One region of the Effusibacillus lacus genome, then DNA from elsewhere that is predicted to be linked to it. Evidence: riboswitches for the same ligand, from Rfam matches in the RefSeq annotation. Region 1 holds a riboswitch; each other region holds the start of a gene.
The links. A riboswitch is a leader RNA that binds a small molecule or an ion and turns the genes downstream of it on or off. The one in region 1 is predicted to bind S-adenosylmethionine.

Region 1 (4,360 bases):
CCCCCTGCCGCCTCAAACCCTGCAAGGTTTGAAAGAATCTGACGCAGTGCTGCTGGCTGCCGTAGGCGGTCCAAAGTGGGATCAGAATCCGGGGAATCTGCGTCCTGAGGCCGGTTTGCTGAGAATGCGCAAAGAGTTAGGGGTCTTTGCAAACCTGCGGCCCGTGAAGGCATATGAACCGCTGCTGCACGCTTCCACCTTGAAGGAGGAAGTTCTGGCAGAAGTGGACCTGCTGATTGTTCGTGAGTTGACAGGCGGCATCTATTTTGGAGACAAGTCGAGGAAGCCGCACGTCAGCGGGGAACAGGCAACTGATACTCTGGTTTATACAACAGAAGAAATTGAACGGATTGTACGAATGGCATTTGTTATTGCCAGAAACAGAAAAAAGCTTCTGCATTCGGTCGATAAAGCCAACGTGTTGGAATCATCCCGGCTCTGGCGGGAAACGGTGAACCAGGTTGCCAAAGATTACCCGGATGTACAGTGTGAGCATATCCTGGTGGACAATTGTGCCATGCAGTTGATCCGCAATCCGCGCCAGTTTGACGTATTGGTTACCGAGAACATGTTTGGAGACATCTTGTCGGATGAAGCGGCCATGCTGACAGGATCGATCGGCATGCTGCCCTCTGCCAGCCTTGGGGCACAAGTCGGTCTGTATGAACCGATTCACGGTTCAGCACCGGACATTGCAGGGAAGGGGATCGCCAATCCCTTGGGAATCATTCTGTCAGCGGCAATGATGCTCCGCCATTCCTTCGGGTGGGAACAGGAAGCTGCCATAATTGAACAGTCGGTTCAAGAGGTTCTCGCAAAGGGTGCTCGGACTGCTGATCTGGCCGGTCCCCAAGACACCAAAGTATCAACATCTGAGATGGGAGACCTGATCGTACAGGCGATTGGCTGCAGAATTCCGTCCTGATCTTGGGCGTTGCCTACGGGCAACGCTTTTTCTCTACCAAAATGGGGTCATTAAAATAGGACTTGAGTAACTGGAGACCGGAAGAAAATTTTGATAACTTAAAACTGTCTCCTTTAATCTCAAAGTAAAGGCTGGAAATCAGCATGCAGCGGAGGGAGCATTACAGGATTCCACTGAACGCCTTTTGTTCGCTTCAACTAAGAAAGCTTGGCAACCGGTATATGCCTATCGGAAAACAGTTTGAAGTCGTATTGAGAAACATCTCCGGAGGAGGACTCTGTTTTGTTTCGGAACGTGACATTCCTGTCAGTGAAGAATTGATCTGGAAATTTGATGTGAACTTACCTGAACAACAGTTACAGGTTTATGGCCAACTGGTATGGAAAAAATCGACATCCGATCAATTCCAATATGGTGTCAAGTTCGTCTTTTTCACTGACAGGGAGCAACGGGAACTGATGTCGAAACTCTACCAGCTTCAAATTCGAAGCCGGAACCAAAAGAACATGAACTCCGATGAAAAACCTAATTGCCGGACATGACCTGCTTTTAATGCAGGATTTTTTATTGACTAACTGACATGAAATAGGTATACTGAGATTTGTCTTTTTAGTATAAAATATTCATAATTCATATAAACGGTAATTCTTCTTATCCAGAGAGGCGGAGGGACAGGCCCAATGAAGCCCGGCAACCGGTTCGTCTGAAGCAATCGCTTTAGACGGGCGGCATGGTGCCAATTCCTTCAGGTATCCGAATACCTGACAGATGAGAAGGGACATTCGAAATGAAAGCCCTTTTTCAGTCTGTAGAAAAAGGGTTTTTTCTATGACGGCAAACTTCAGAGCGGAAATGGGGGTGTTACGTATGATCCAATTACAGGATTTGCATAAACACTATATCGTCGGAAAATCGGAGGTACCCGCGCTGAGCGGCATTCACCTGTCGATTGGGAAAGGAGAAATATTCGGGGTCATCGGTCATTCCGGTGCCGGTAAAAGTACGCTGATCCGCTGCATGAATCTGTTGGAACAACCTACTTCCGGGCGGGTGATTGTGGATGGAGTTGACCTTACATCGCTTACTGCCAGGGAACTGCAGGAGAAACGCCGGAGAATCGGAATGATCTTCCAACATTTCAATTTGCTGTCTTCCGCCACGGTGGGTGAAAACATTGCGTTCCCTCTGCAATTGGCCAGACGTCCAAAAGCGGATATTGAGCGCAAGGTAGCGGAACTGTTAAAGCTTGTAGGATTGGAGCAGCATCGGGACAAGTATCCAGCCCAACTGTCAGGCGGTCAGAAGCAGCGGGTGGGCATTGCCAGGGCACTGGCCAATGATCCTGCCGTGCTGCTTTGCGATGAAGCTACGTCAGCGCTGGATCCGCAAACTACCAATTCGATTCTGGCCTTGCTGCGGGACATAAATCGCCAGTTGGGCATCACAATCGTGCTGATCACGCATGAAATGCATGTGATCCGTTCTATTTGCGACCGGGTGGCTGTCATTGACGGGGGACAAATAGTCGAGACCGGACCTGTGGCAGATGTGTTCTTAAGGCCTCAGCACCCCACCACAAAGGAATTTGTGGAGCAAGTGGCCGATTCGATGGAATTGCAGGAAACGGTGGCCCACGAGAAAGCGGTTGGAGACCGGACGATTGTTCGGATCACGTTCCTTGGGGAACAAACTTATCAACCGGTCTTGTTCGAAACCATGATGGAAACCGGGGCTTCTTTCAATATCCTGCAGGGCACCATTTCCCGCATGAAAGACACACCTTACGGACAGCTGGTGGTTGAACTGGACGGCAAGAAAGAGCAGATTGTGAACACGGTGACTGCGCTTCGGAACCGTGGACTCGAAGTGGAGGTGATCTGAATTGGAAATCAGCTTTGTGAACCTCGAATGGGCGGAAATTGGAATGGCGACGATAGACACGCTCATTATGCTGGGCCTGTCCGCATTGTTTACCGTTATCATCGGTCTTCCGGTGGGAGTGTTGTTGTTCCTGACTTCCAAAGGACAGTTATTGGAAAACCGGCTGTTCTACGCAACCGCTTCCTTTGTGGTCAATATCCTGCGGTCCGTACCGTTTATCATTCTGATGATTCTGTTGATTCCTTTTACCAAGCTGATTGTCGGGACATCCCTCGGGATCCAGGGTTCGATTCCACCGCTTGTGATTGGCGCGGCCCCATTTTTCGCAAGGCTTGTGGAAACTTCTTTGCGGGAAGTGGACAAGGGAGTCATCGAAGCAGCCCAATCGATGGGGGCAACCCACTGGCAAATCATTTCAAGGGTTCTGCTGCCTGAATCCCGTCCCGGACTGATCGCCGGCATTACAATTACGACTGTGGCATTGGTGTCATATACCGCAATGTCAGGCGTTATCGGCGGGGGCGGTTTGGGGGATCTGGCCATACGGTATGGCTATCAGCGCTTTCAAACAGATGTCATGTTGGTAACGGTCGCCATACTGATCGTCCTGGTGCAAATTCTGCAGTCCATCGGCGATTGGCTGGTTCTCCGTTTCAGCCGGAAATAATTCCAGACGGTATATATGATGTACTCGCGGGTGTCCCCGATTTTGGGAATGTTCGCGGGGATTCATATAAACAAAAATGAAAGCATCAAACACGGAAAGGGGAATTTTAAACTATGAAAAAATGGCTTGTACCACTACTCTCCCTTACACTTGCGTTCTCGCTGTCCGCATGCGGCAAGAAAGAAAACGCAGAGACTCCGGCACCGGCTGCTGGCGGCGATAAGAAGGAAGTAACCCTGAAAGTCGGGGCAACCGCAGTTCCGCACGCAGAAATCCTGAAGTTTGTTGCACCCAAGCTGAAAGAGCAAGGGGTTACCCTCGAAGTGAAAGAGTTCAATGACTATGTTCAGCCGAACATACAGGTATTTGAAAAGCAATTGGATGCAAACTTCTTCCAGCACGTTCCGTACCTCGAACAAGAGAATAAGGATCGCAAAATGAACCTGGTCAAGGTAACCGGGGTTCATATTGAACCGTTTGGCATCTACTCCCAGAAGATCAAGAAACTTGAGGAGTTGAAAGATGGCGCGACAGTTGCAATTCCCAACGATCCGACAAACGGTGGACGCGCGCTTGCCTTGCTTGCAAAAAACAATCTGATCAAACTGAAAGATGGCGTAGGTATCAAAGGAACTGTGAAAGACATCGTGGAAAACAAGAAAAACCTGAAGATTAAAGAAGTGGAGGCCGCGATGCTCCCGCGTGTACTCGGTGAAGTCGATCTGGCATTGATCAACACAAACTTTGCCCTGCAAGCCAAGCTGGTTCCGACCAAAGACGCTCTGGCAATTGAAGACAAGGAATCGCCGTACGTGAACATCCTGGTTGCACGTCCTGACAACAAAGATTCGGAAGCGATCCAGAAATTGGCCAAAGCGTTGAACACA
Region 2 (4,360 bases), on a different contig from region 1:
AAGTTTCCTTCGTTGCAAAATTGGTCTCCTGCCGTTCTGGAACGATTGATGAGGTTTGGCCCGCCGATTTTTTGCGGACACTCGGCAGGTATCCGGTCGGACCACAATGAAGTGGAGGGGGTTTTCGTCGCGACCACGTTGACAGCCAGACAGATGTTGGAATTGCCGCTGCAGACGGTTCTGCGCAAGATCATCCGGGCAGGCCGCCGGGCGGAACGGGCAGGTGCGAAAATCCTCGGGCTTGGTGCCTTTACATCGGTGGTGGGAGACGCTGGGATTACCATTGCCAAGAATTTGCGGATTCCCGTTACTACCGGCAACAGCCTGACGGTGGCAACTGCCATCCAGGCCACGCGGCAAGCGGCAGTACTGATGGATATTGAACCGTCGAGAGCCCATTTGGCGGTCATTGGCGCAACCGGATCGATTGGCGCCATCTGCGCGAGGATGCTGGCCCCACATGTGGGGAAACTGACACTGGTTGCCAGGGATGAAGCCAAGTTGGAGCAGTTGGCCTCTTACATCATGAGCGAATCGGGCAAAACGGTGAATGTCTCGACAGATCCACGCCATACCGTACGAAAAGCGGAGCTGGTCGTGACCGTTACAGGCAGCGCCGATACGGTCCTGTATCCGGAGGATCTGCGCCCGGGTTCCGTCGTGTGTGATGTGGCCCGCCCCCGCGACGTGGCCAAGACAGTGGCGTTGCAGCGGCCGGACGTCTTGGTGATTGAAGGCGGCCTGGTAGAGGTGCCGGGAGAGTATGAGTCGAAGTTCCGGTTCGGGCTGCCCAAGGGGGTTGTTTTTGCCTGTATGGCAGAAACGATGATCCTCGCTCTCGAGAAACGATATGAATGCTTTACCCTTGGCCGCAACATTCGTGTGGAGCAGGTGCGGCAAATCGATGAACTGGCAAGAAAACACGGATTCAAACTGGCCGGGTTCCGTTCATTTGGCAAGCAACTGACGCCCGAAATGATTCGCGAGATCCGTAAAGTTTCGGCCCCCACCGGTTCGAAGAAGGGAAAGGCCGTCAAAGCCAAGCGCTCTTAACTCTTTAAAAAAAATAAAATTGGTTTGACATAGTGTATGAAAGAAAGTATATTTATGGAACGGGAGTTTTGCATGGGGTGATTATCAGCCCCTGCAAGCTGTAGGGATTGTACGGAAGGATTGCAATGAGGGATCTGTTGGGGCGAACCTTACACCGCTTGTCGTGGCCAAAGACGGAGTTTGGCCGGGGTACGTCAGGCAACAGGCAGGACGGCAGATGTGGCCGTCACACCCGATGGCGCAGGTGGGGCCGTCGGGACTCTTCTTAAAAAAGCACCCATTTGCCGGGAAGCAGATGGGTGCTTTTTTTCCACTCAAAATTATATTGACATACCACCCCGGTATCCATTACTCTTTCGATAGAGTATTTGTTTCTGACAATTTCAAAAGAACCGCTCTTATCCAGAGTTCGGCTGAGGGACTGGCCCGATGAAGCCGCGGCAACCGGCCTGAGCGACCCGGATTCGATTTACCGCCACGAGAAGCGGAAACTGTCCGGAGTACAGGCACGGTGCCAATTCCGACACAGGGATGGCCTGTGAAAGATGAGAGAGGGTTGGCTGCGTATATAGCGAACCTCTTTCTCACAGAGAAAGAGGTTTTCGTATTTTGCCAGACCCCGGGAGGAGAGGTTCCCAATACCTTCAGAGGAGTGGAACTATGTATCAGATTCACGGATTGAGAGAGAAGCTGAGTCTTGGAAAAAGCGTTGTGACCGTGGAGTTGGAGCCGCCGAAAGGGGCGGATCCGATGCCGACCATGCTGACGGCGAAGCATTTGCGGGGGTATGTCGATGCGGTGAACATCGCCGATTCCCCGATGGCAACGCTGCGGATGAGTCCGATTGCGCTCTCCCACATCGTACAGCAAGACCTGGGATTGGAAGCCATCTTCCATCTGACCTGCCGTGACCGCAATATCCTGGGGCTGCAGTCGGAACTGCTGGGGGCAGCCGCACTTGGTGTCCGCAACATCCTGACCCTCACGGGCGATCAGCCCAGCCGGGGCGATCATCCGGAAGCACGGGGTGTATTTGAAGTGGATGCCATCGGACTTGTGAAGATTGCAAAGCGTTTGAACGAAGGTTCCGACCTGGCGGGCAAAGCATTGAATGCCCCAACTGACTTCTTTATCGGCGGTGCGGCCAATCCTGGAGCGGACGATCAGGAAGTGGAGTTCTCCAAACTCCGGGCAAAGGTGGAAGCCGGCGTCAGATTCGTACAGACCCAGCCCGTGTTCGATGTGGAAACGGCCCTGCGGTACCAGGAACGGGTGGTAAAAGAGGGCCTTCCTGTCTACGTACTCTACGGTATTTTGCCGCTCAAAAGCGCCAAGCAAGCCCGCTTCCTGAATGAGAAAGTTCCCGGTATTACAATCCGCCGGGAAATCATTGATCGGGTTGAGGCGGGTGGCCGTGAAGCAGGCGTTGAAATCGCGCAGGAGCTGTACTATGCTCTGAAGCCCCATGTGGCGGGGGTTCACCTGTATCCCCTCAACAACCTGCAAACGGTTTATGATGTGCTGGAAATCAAAGTAGAGCCTTCCATCGCGCTGTGAACCGGTAACATGTAGAAGTCTATCAGGTAACGTCTACTTTTGTCGAATCTATTGAATAGTCTTTCAATTTGGCGGTACGATAGTTTTGTACTGCCTTTTTCTATTCTACCAGGGGGGATTCTATGAGAGTTAGAGCTTTGGCTTTGGCATCCGCAGTGATGCTGGCAAGCGCTTCTCCGGCACTCGCCAGGGTGCCCGGGGTGGACGACAAGATGCTGGGGGCCACCCAGGGTATGGTGGCTGTCTCCCATCCGTTGGCTGCTCAAGCGGGAAAGGAGATTCTGGCAAAAGGCGGCAACGCGGTGGACGCGGCTGCGGCGATCCAACTGTCACTGAATGTGGTCGAACCGATGATGTCGGGAATCGGCGGCGGCGGGTTCATGATGATTTATCTCAAGGACCAGAACAAGATCACCATCCTGGACAGCCGGGAAATGGCGCCGAAAAACGTCGACCCCAAACTGTTTCTCGACAAGGACGGCAAGCCCGTTCCCTGGTTTGAACGCCATACCGGCGGCAAAGCGGTGGGCGTACCCGGAACCCTGAAAGGAGTGGAAACGGCTCTTGCAAAGTATGGCACCATGAAATTGGCGGATGTGATCGACCCGGCCATTGCCTACGCGGAGAATGGGGTTCCCGTTAACTGGGCAACCGCCATGTACATTAAGGATGACGTCAAAAAGCTGCAGCAATACGGCACTGCAGGCCAGGTATTCGTGCCAAACGGTACGCCGTTGCAGGAAGGCGATCTGCTGGTACAGCCCGACTTGGCCAAAACCCTGAAGCTGATCAAGGAGAAGGGATCGGATGTGCTTTACAACGGGGAGGTCGGCGAAGCGCTGGTGGCCGAGGTGCAAAAGCGCGGCGGCACCATGACGATGGAAGACCTCCGAAACTACACCGTGAAGGAAAGAGAACCGGTTCGGGGCACATACAGGGGCTATGAGATTGCCTCCATGTCGCCGCCCAGCTCGGGTGGTTTGACGATCCTGCAGATCCTGAAACTGATGGAAGGATACGATGTGCAGAAAATGGGCCTCAACTCTGCCGATTACCTGCACCGTTTGATTGAAGCCATGCATCTGGCCTATGCGGACCGCGCCCAGTACATGGCGGATGAAGACTTCTATCCGGTTCCGAAGAAAGGTCTGATTGATGAGAACTACATCAAGGAAAGACGGAAACTGATCAATCCGAACCAGGCATCCAACGCTGTCAAGGCAGGCGATCCCTGGAAGTATGAAGGCAAGGCTCCGGGTGCCTCACAGGCGGATTTGGAAGAGAAGCCCGTGGGGCAGACGACCCATTTTTCCGTGATGGACAAATGGGGCAACATGGTGGCCTATACCACCACGATTGAAGCGGTGTTCGGATCGGGGATCATGGTTCCTGGTTACGGATTCATGCTCAACAATGAAATGACCGATTTTGACGCAACACCGGGTGGAGTCAACCAGGTGGAACCGGGCAAGCGTCCGCGAAGCAGTATGTCTCCGACCATGATCCTGAAGGACGGCAAGCCATTCATGGCAGTAGGTTCACCGGGCGGTCCCACCATAATCACTTCGGTGGCACAAACGATACTAAATGTCATTGACCACAAGCTGCCGATCCAGGAAGCCATTCTGGCGCCCCGCATCTATTCCAGCACTTATCCAAATGTGCGGTGGGAAGCGGGCATTGAGCAAGATGTCATTCTGCAGCTGATGGCCAAAGGGCATGTGTTTGATGAGAAGCCAGAGAATATTGG
Region 3 (4,360 bases), on a different contig from region 1:
CCGCTTTTGTGTTGACTGTGCATTTTTGGTGTATGGCCTTTCACCTAACGGGCAAGGTCTGCAAGGTCCCAAAGTGAGGGTTTGAAATAAGAGACTTTCGCGTACTTAATTCGTGGTTGTGCTGATGACTTGGTTTGGTGAATTTAAAATAAGATCTTTAGAATCCCTTATTATGGAATAAGACCATGGAATCATAAAAATAAGAACTTAATAATCCCTTATTTTACCTCTGATCAGGGAACCCATTGAGTAAGGAACTGTAAATAAGTTTTATAAAGGCAAGGGAGTGGAGAATGTGGCGTTAATCGTTCAGAAGTTTGGCGGCAGTTCGGTGGCAAGCCCTGAACACATCAAGCGGGTGGCCCGTCGTGTGGCGGATACCGTGGATCAGGGCCATTCGGTGGTCGTGGTTGTGTCCGCAATGGGGGACACCACGGATGACCTGATTGATCTGGCGGTGAAGGTGTCACCCAAAAGGTCGGCAAGAGAGATGGATATGCTGCTGACTACCGGTGAACAAGTGTCGATTGCCCTGCTGGCTATGGCGCTGCAGGATATTGGGAAAGATAGCGTCTCCCTGACCGGTTGGCAAGCGGGTATCCGCACGGAAGCTGTTCACAGCAAGGCAAGAATCACCGATATGGACCCAACACGAATCTTCTCGGAACTGAAGGAGGGCAAAGTGGTTGTGGTGGCCGGTTTCCAAGGCATAAGCGATGGCGGGGACATCACCACATTGGGCCGTGGCGGTTCCGATACGACTGCTGTAGCACTGGCTGCTGCGTTGAAAGCGGATCTGTGCGAGATCTATACAGACGTGGAAGGTGTTTATTCCACCGACCCCCGGGTTGTAAAACATGCACGCAAGCTTCAGGAAATCTCTTATGACGAAATGCTTGAACTGGCGAATTTGGGTGCCGCCGTGCTGCACCCACGAGCCGTTGAATATGCAAAGCAGTACAAAGTACCCCTGATGGTCCGTTCCAGCTTTAAACCGACTCCGGGAACACTGGTGAAAGAGGTGGCAACTATGGAAAAAGGAATTGTGGTAAGCGGCATTGCACATGATCTGAATGTGGCCAAGGTGGCTTTGATAGGTGTGCCAAACCGGAAAGACAACCTGCAACTTGTGTTCAACACGCTGGCGAAAGAAAGCATCAACGTTGACATCATCGTACAAAGTGTTGTTCATAACGACCGCAGCGACATCTCTTTCACTGTTACGAAAGACGACCTGACTCGCACGCTTGAGGTTCTTACCAGCCTGCAGTCCACTCTGGGCGCGAAAGAGATCGTATGTGAAGAAGATCTGGCGAAAGTATCGATCGTCGGCGCCGGAATGATCAGCAACCCGGGTGTTGCGGCCCAAATGTTCCAGGTGCTGTCCGAAAACGGCATGTACATCAAGATGGTCAGCACGTCTGAGATCAAAGTTTCCTGCGTGATTGATGCCGCCGACGTACACGACGCAGTGCGCGCGCTCCACACGGCCTTCGGCCTGGATGCGGTGGAAGCTGCCACCGTGGCGAAGTAAACAAGAACTTTGGTGCTATCGACCAACAACCCTTTTCGATTCAGGGTGTTGGTCTTTTGTTTAGGAGAATCCGAGTATTCCGAACAGCTTAAAAGGCTTTATTTTATAAGGGATTTTGGCATTTCTTTCTTGACTCTTCTTTATCCCCCGTGATACACTCATCTCAATAATTTAAGTGAATATTCGGTTTGAACTCTTATCCAGAGAGGCGGAGGGACTGGCCCGATGAAGCCCGGCAACCGGATTCCGATGATTGCGCATCGCGCAATTGGATTCTTGGTGCCAATTCCTGCAGAATCGATCCGATTCTGAAAGATGAGAGGCGGCGAACAGAACTTATGTGACCCCGCTCATCTGAGCGGGGTTTTTGAATTCAAAGAAAGATTCTAGAAATAACGGCACTCAGTGCCGTTAACCGAGACGGTCTGGCAGAATAGCGGCATACAGTGCCGTTGCTTAAAAGGCGTCCGCCTTGAATAACGGGCGATTTCGGAGGTGATTGCATGGCTATTCGAGTCGAAGATGTGCTTAGAAGGGAATACAAGCTGCCGAATATGATCCTGCAAAGCGGACAGTTGCTGTCAGGTGCGGTGCTTGCTTACGAGACCTTTGGCAGGTTGAGCGCTTCCAGGGACAATGCGATTCTGGTTTGCCATGCATTGACCGGAGACACCCATGCCGGCGGTACGGCAGAAAACCCCGGCTGGTGGGAGGGGCTGATCGGACCTGGCAAGGCGATTGACACCAATCGGTACTTTGTTATTTGCGCCAACGTACTGGGAGGGTGTTACGGTTCAACGGGACCCGGATCGATCAATCCGGCAGACGGCAGGTTCTACGGGATGAGATTTCCAACCGTGACGATTCGTGACATGGTGCACGCCCAGTACCATTTGGTCAGGAGCTTCGGAATCGACCGCCTGTATTCGGTTATCGGGGGTTCGATGGGCGGCATGCAGGTTTTTGAATGGGCGGTCACCTATCCCGACATGGTGGAAACCTATATCCCCCTTGCCACAGCCGGCAAATTTTCGTCGATGGGCATAGCTTTCAACAATGTAATGCGGCAGGCAATCTACAACGACCCCGAATGGCTGAATGGCGACTACTATGGAATCACGTTTCCGGAAAAAGGGCTGAACCTGGCGCGCAGGCTTGGCATGATCACTTACCGCAGTTTTGATCTGTACGAAGAGCGATTTGGACTGTCCATGGTTCCTACCGATGACCCCTTTGCCATGGAGTCGGAATTTCAGGTGGAGAAATATCTGAGCTACCAAGGAAAAAAACTGGTTCAGCGGTTTGACGCCAATACCTATTTGTATCTGCTCAAGGCGATGGATTTGCACGACATTTCCCGCGGACGCGGTGACTACAAACAGGTTCTGGATCGGATCAAAGGCAAGGCTCTGATGGTGGGAATTGATTCCGATTTCCTGTTCCCGGCCAGGGAATTGTTCGATACCGCCGAATTGCTGAAGGCAATGGGAAAGCAAGTGATATACCGGGAGATGCAGAGCATCCACGGGCATGATGCGTTCCTGATCGAGTTTGAAATCATGAACGAATGGGTTGGAGAGTTTCTGGAGAGTGGAGGGTCAAGATGAGTGTTCCGGTGAACGGAGAAAACAGAAGAGTACGTGCCGGCCTGCTTGGATTGGGAACCGTCGGTTCAGGATTCATCAAGGCCCTGGCGCAAAATGGGGAATCCATCCGGCAGCGAACCGGTTGTGAGATTGAGATTCCCTATATTCTTGTCCGCAACCCGTCCAAAGAGCGGAATGTCAAAGTGAAACCCGAACAGATTACGACGGATCCGGGAGTTATTCTGAGCTCCACCGACATTCCTGTAGTTATAGAAGTCATGGGCGGAATTGAACCGGCCCGCACCATAATCCTGAGTGCGCTTCGTGCAGGCAAACATGTGATTACGGCAAACAAAGAGCTGTTGGCCAAACATGGCCCCGAACTGCTGCGGGCGGCTGAGGAATCGGGTGTCCAGCTGTTGTTTGAAGCCAGTGTAGCCGGCGGAATTCCGGTGATCCGGTTCCTGCAGGGGTATCTGACTGCCAATCGCGTTCATGAAGTCTCAGGAATTCTTAACGGGACCACCAATTACATCCTGACTCAAATGGAACAAACCGGACAGTCTTTTGCAGAGGTGTTGGCAAAGGCGCAAGAACTTGGCTATGCGGAGGCGGATCCCACAAGCGACGTGGAGGGATTTGACGCGGCCTACAAACTGGCCATTCTGACCAATTTGGCTTATGATGTCCAAGTGTCCCCGTATGAGATTCCAAGGGAGGGAATTACTTCCATTCAGCCGCTGGATTTGAAGTGGGCAAGGGAGTTCGGGTATGTGATCAAATTGATCGGACGTTCCCGCAGGACAGAAGCGGGCATTGATGTGTCGGTGGGGCCGGTCCTGCTTCCCATGTCTCATCCCCTGGCGCGGGTGAATGATGTTTTCAATGCGGTTACCATTTCGGGAGACGTGGTGGGAGACCTGACGTTTATCGGCAAAGGGGCGGGTGAATACCCGACGGCCAGTGCCGTTCTGGAGGATTTGACCGCATTGCTCCGCCAGCCGGGCCAAGTCCTCCGGTCCCCTAACTGGGAAACTCCTGTTTATCCGGATGTGAATCAGGAAGCGGTCCGGCCATTTTTTGTCCGGTTTAAGGCGATTGTTGATACGTTTGCCCATGCGGAACATCAGTTCCGTCTCTTTATAACCCGGTCGGGAGGCAGGATTGTCCGTGAAACCGGAATGGCTTCCGCTAAGGAAGCAGTGGGCGGTTATGTGGTGACAGGCCTGGAAAAGAGCGT
Region 4 (4,360 bases), on a different contig from region 1:
CTTCTCCAGCAACAGAGAGCGGGCAATCACGATGTCGGCCAGTCGTGCCGCTTTCAAATCGGTAATGCTGTCCCCAATGACAACTCTGGTATATTGATCCGCCGGGTAATCCCTAAGAATGGAAGGTTTGCACAACCCGCATCCCCCGTCGCACTGATCATCACAGTCGTGAGGCCACAAAACCTGGATGGTCTCGCCCGAAAAATCGGACCCGTTGCAGTAGATTCTCTCAACTTGTGTATAAGGAGTCAGGATCGGTTCGACAAAAAAGTCGATGCCGCCGCTTGTCACCAGAAACGGAATACCGTTGGCCTTGCAATAGGCAACAAACTCGGCAAACCCGTTCCGGATTTTCACAGTATCTTTGGCATATTGGACAAGTTCTTCTCGCCTGACAGACGGTATTAGGGAAAAGAGCTTTCCGACACCTTCCTGAACCGAAATGCGTTGGGACAGTATGTCATCCTTGATCGCTTCCCAGCCATCCGGTCCGAAACGCTCCATAAGGGAGATGATCATGTCCCGTTCGGTAATCGTCCCGTCAAAGTCACAAAAGATTACGATCGACTTGCTGTCGTTTGCCAAACTCATTTCCCTCCCCATAATTCAAGTGCTTTGGCCAGTTCCGGACTCTTTGCCGCAGCTTCCTGCAGGCCTTCCCCCTTCACAACCGCGTCAATCGCCGCAGCAAACGCTCTGCCTCCGGCTGCGGAACCACCCGGATGCCCGTGAATCCCGCCGCCCGCATTGATCACCTGGTCGTTCCCCAAGTCTTCATAAAGACGGGGTACCAGTCCCGGATGAATGCCTGCCGAAGGCACGGGGAAAACCCTCTTGAGCAAGCCCGATTCCTTCCGCAACTCCGCTGCAATCGCCAGAGTCTCTTCTCTCTCAAGTGCCACCGACCCGTATGCAGACGGATACAGAACCAGGTCCGCGCCTGCCACCCGCATGATTTTTCCAAGAATGATGGGGGCACTGATCCCGTATTGCGGTGACGGATAAATCGCTCCTGCCAGTGCCGGGTGTGCCATGATCGGAATGTTGATTTCCGGGTCTGCTGCCAGTCGGTGCAGCACATCATAACCGTATGCCAGGACGTTGAGCAGCAACGCATTGGCCCCGGCCCGTACCGCACGCTTGGCTTTCTCGACAATCTCTGTTACAGGTCCTGCCAAGTTGGCCGCATAAAGCACTTTTTTGCCCGTTTCTGTCTCCGCCCGCCCGGCTGCCTTGATACAGGCCTCAATTCGCTTCTCAAACGGCGCATACGTATCGTCAAAGAATATCTCATCGTCCTTTACCAGATCCACGCCGCCAAGTGCCTGCTGGTAGAACAGCTCCGCCAGCGTCTCGCTGTCGTATCCGATGCAGGATTTGAAGATGGACATCAACAGCGGCCGGTCATAGACCCCCAGGCTTTGTCTGACCCCGTCGATTCCGAATTTGGGCCCGGGAAAGCGCTTCGTGTAGGAGTCCGGCAAGTCAAGATCCACCAGCTTGATGGCACCGTCCATGGACAGTTTGCCAAAAACAGATGTCAGAAGAGCCGGAATATCCGGCGTAAAGTTCAACGTTGGATATGCAATCTTTAACAGCGCTTTCCCATTGCGTTCCTCATCTCTGCCCAGTTCTTCAACCGCCACCACATGCCCCAGGTGTTTCTTCATCTGTTCCTGGCGCTCGGCAGGCAGATCCGTCCAGGAGCCGACTGTCAGACCTACTGCAATGCCCTGTGCTTTTTTATGAAAATCTCCACTTCCGTGTACGAGATAGGTTGCTACTACGTAATCTTGCTGGTTCAAATCCCCCATGTGTTTACCCCTTTCACCAACACCGCCAAGCAAAATCAAAAACGCCCCTTTTCCGAAGAAAAGAGGCGTATATCAAATCAATCCCTCGCCTCTCATCTCTCAGAATTGCAACATTCTGCAGGAGTTAGCACCATTGATCCGCATGAAGGGAAGATGTTTCTTTCTCGGTGATACGGGTTCCATTGGAACCCCGCACTTTTGCGAATCCGGTTGCCGGGCGTCATCGGGCCAGTCCCTCAGCCTGCTCTGGATAAGAGTCTAACTAATTATGCAATTGGAAAATTTGTAAACTTAGAGAAATAATACGATAGGCAGGAGGAGGTGTCAATAATTTTTTTGACAATTTTTTGAGAGACAACTACAGCCCAATCCGCCCCAGCCGCTCGACCGCTTCCCGCAGCCGGTCCTCCGGTGCCAATAACCCGACTCGCACATAGCCCTCGCCGCTTTTTCCAAAGCCGATCCCGGGCGCCATCACCACATGGGCCTTGTCCAGCACATAGTCGGCAAACTCCACCGATCCCATACCATTGGGGATCGGAACCCAGGTGAAGAAAGAGCCTTTCGGAGCGGGGCAATCCCATCCCAAATCCCGCAAGCCGTCTACGAGCACATCCCTTCGGCTTTCATAAACGGCCACCAATTCCCGCACGCAGTCCTGCGAGGAGCGCAGTGCCGTAATGGAAGCCCGTTGAATGGCCGCAAACAGACTTACGTAAAAATGGTCCTGGACCAGATTGATCAAAGAGATTACATCACGGTTCCCCAGTGCAAAGCCGACCCGCCAACCGGCCATGTTGTAAGTCTTTGACATGGTGTAAAACTCAACGCCCACCTCTTTCGCTCCCGGGATCTGCAAGAATGAAACCGGCTTCTCACCGTCAAAACCGATTGCGCCATACGCAAAATCATGGGCGACCACAATCCCGTGCCGTGCGGCAAAGTCCACCGTGTCCCGGAAAAATTGCTCATTCGCAGTCGCAGCCGTTGGGTTGTTCGGGTAATTCAGGAACATCAGCTTCGCGCGCCGCAGCACATTTTCCGGAATGATTGAGTAGTCCGGCAAAAAGCGGTTCTCCCGCAGAAGCGGCATCATCACCATCTCCCCGCCGCTCATGGCCACTCCCGACCAATAATCAGGATAGCCGGGATCCGGTACCAGGCACACATCCCCTTTGTTGAGCAAGCACTGGCTGATCTCCACCAGTCCGACTTTTCCCCCGAAAAGAATGGCGACTTCGGAAGCGGGATCAAGATCCACATCAAACTCCCTCTTGTACCAGTCGGCAATCGCCTCCTTCAATTCCGGCAGCCCGGAAAAAGGAGAATACCGGTGGGTCACAGGGTCAAGCACCGCTTCCCGCATGGACTCCACAATGTGAGAGGGGGTCGGCAGGTCGGGATTTCCCTGCCCCAAATTGATCACGTCATACCCTTCTGCTATATACGCATTGGCTTTTCGAACCAGCGCCGAGAAAAATTGCTCGGGCAGCCGCCGGAGCCGATCTGCCGGTTGCACAATCATCTGTCACTGCCACCTTTCCGCGAACAAAAAATCTGCACAAAACATAAAGTTAAAACCTCAACTTTCGCCTTCGGATCGCAATCGATTGGACAATTCCCATGATAATGAAGTTGGTCAGCAGCGACGTGCCTCCGTAAGAAACAAAGGGAAGCGTGATCCCTGCGGCAGGCATCACCGCCAGATTCATTCCGATGTTCTCAAATATCTGAAACCCGAACATCCCGATGGCACCCGCAATAAAATAGGTTCCGAACGGGTCGGAGGTAGTGGTCGCTATCTTTACCATTCTCTGCAGCATAATGAAAAACAGAATGATCAAAATCGAGGTTCCGATGAATCCAAAGTCTTCCCCGATCGCCGAAAAGATCATGTCCGTTTGCTGCTCGGGGACAAATGCCCCTTGTGTCTGGGACCCCTGCAGCAGCCCTTTGCCGGGCAGCCCACCGTTCCCGATGGCAATAATCGCCTGTTGGACCTGATATCCCCAGTCCTTGGCCAGGGCCGGGTCAATCACCACAACAAACCGGGCTTTCTGGTAAGGCTTTAACGGAAGCATTTCAACAAACTTCAAATAGTATTGGGGAAACGCATAAATAGCGACAAAGTACAACGTGACTAACAAACCGGCCAAACTGCCGAATATCAACAATGGCTTGCGATTCAGCACCACAAACATAATCGCGCAGAACAACCCAACCATCACAAGTCCTTGCCCAAGGTCTGGCTCAAGCATGATCAGGAACAAAGGCCCCCCCCAGATGGCGGCTACACGTATGAAGTGATGCAGCGTAAACTCTTCTTCTTTTTCCTTGATCTTGGCCAAATAGGCCGCCATCCCCATGATGGCAAACAGTTTTCCCAACTCGGACGGCTGCAGTTGAAAGCCCGGCAGCGGAATCCAGCTTCTTTGCCCGTTGATCTCGGGCATGAACAAGACGACAACCAGCAGCACCATGGTTATACCATAGCCGATCGTAAGGATTCTTGTATTGGTGAAGGTCCGGTAATCGGTCAATACCAA

Region 2: it holds a riboswitch for S-adenosylmethionine, as region 1 does, so the genes downstream of both, EFBL_RS14575 (methylenetetrahydrofolate reductase) here and EFBL_RS16760 (methionine ABC transporter ATP-binding protein) in region 1, are expected to answer to the same signal.
Region 3: it holds a riboswitch for S-adenosylmethionine, as region 1 does, so the genes downstream of both, metX (homoserine O-acetyltransferase MetX) here and EFBL_RS16760 (methionine ABC transporter ATP-binding protein) in region 1, are expected to answer to the same signal.
Region 4: it holds a riboswitch for S-adenosylmethionine, as region 1 does, so the genes downstream of both, EFBL_RS01030 (2,3-diketo-5-methylthiopentyl-1-phosphate enolase) here and EFBL_RS16760 (methionine ABC transporter ATP-binding protein) in region 1, are expected to answer to the same signal.

The regions. Positions count from the first base shown of each region.
Region 1 covers NZ_BDUF01000097.1:37,159-41,518, reverse strand. The annotation lists gene leuB (3-isopropylmalate dehydrogenase) at 1-925, shown strand, start outside; gene EFBL_RS16765 (PilZ domain-containing protein) at 1,069-1,467, shown strand; SAM riboswitch class I at 1,574-1,700, shown strand; gene EFBL_RS16760 (methionine ABC transporter ATP-binding protein) at 1,793-2,806, shown strand; gene EFBL_RS16755 (methionine ABC transporter permease) at 2,850-3,473, shown strand; gene EFBL_RS16750 (MetQ/NlpA family ABC transporter substrate-binding protein) at 3,587-4,360, shown strand, end outside.
Region 2 covers NZ_BDUF01000084.1:20,264-24,623, forward strand. The annotation lists gene EFBL_RS14570 (shikimate dehydrogenase) at 1-1,053, shown strand, start outside; SAM riboswitch class I at 1,449-1,605, shown strand; gene EFBL_RS14575 (methylenetetrahydrofolate reductase) at 1,714-2,610, shown strand; gene ggt (gamma-glutamyltransferase) at 2,733-4,360, shown strand, end outside.
Region 3 covers NZ_BDUF01000084.1:34,374-38,733, forward strand. The annotation lists gene EFBL_RS14635 (aspartate kinase) at 296-1,534, shown strand; SAM riboswitch class I at 1,728-1,856, shown strand; gene metX (homoserine O-acetyltransferase MetX) at 2,038-3,141, shown strand; gene EFBL_RS14645 (homoserine dehydrogenase) at 3,138-4,360, shown strand, end outside.
Region 4 covers NZ_BDUF01000004.1:61,245-65,604, reverse strand. The annotation lists gene EFBL_RS01035 (MtnX-like HAD-IB family phosphatase) at 1-519, opposite strand, end outside; gene EFBL_RS01030 (2,3-diketo-5-methylthiopentyl-1-phosphate enolase) at 588-1,814, opposite strand; SAM riboswitch class I at 1,904-2,071, opposite strand; gene EFBL_RS01025 (pyridoxal phosphate-dependent aminotransferase) at 2,173-3,339, opposite strand; gene EFBL_RS01020 (FtsW/RodA/SpoVE family cell cycle protein) at 3,389-4,360, opposite strand, start outside.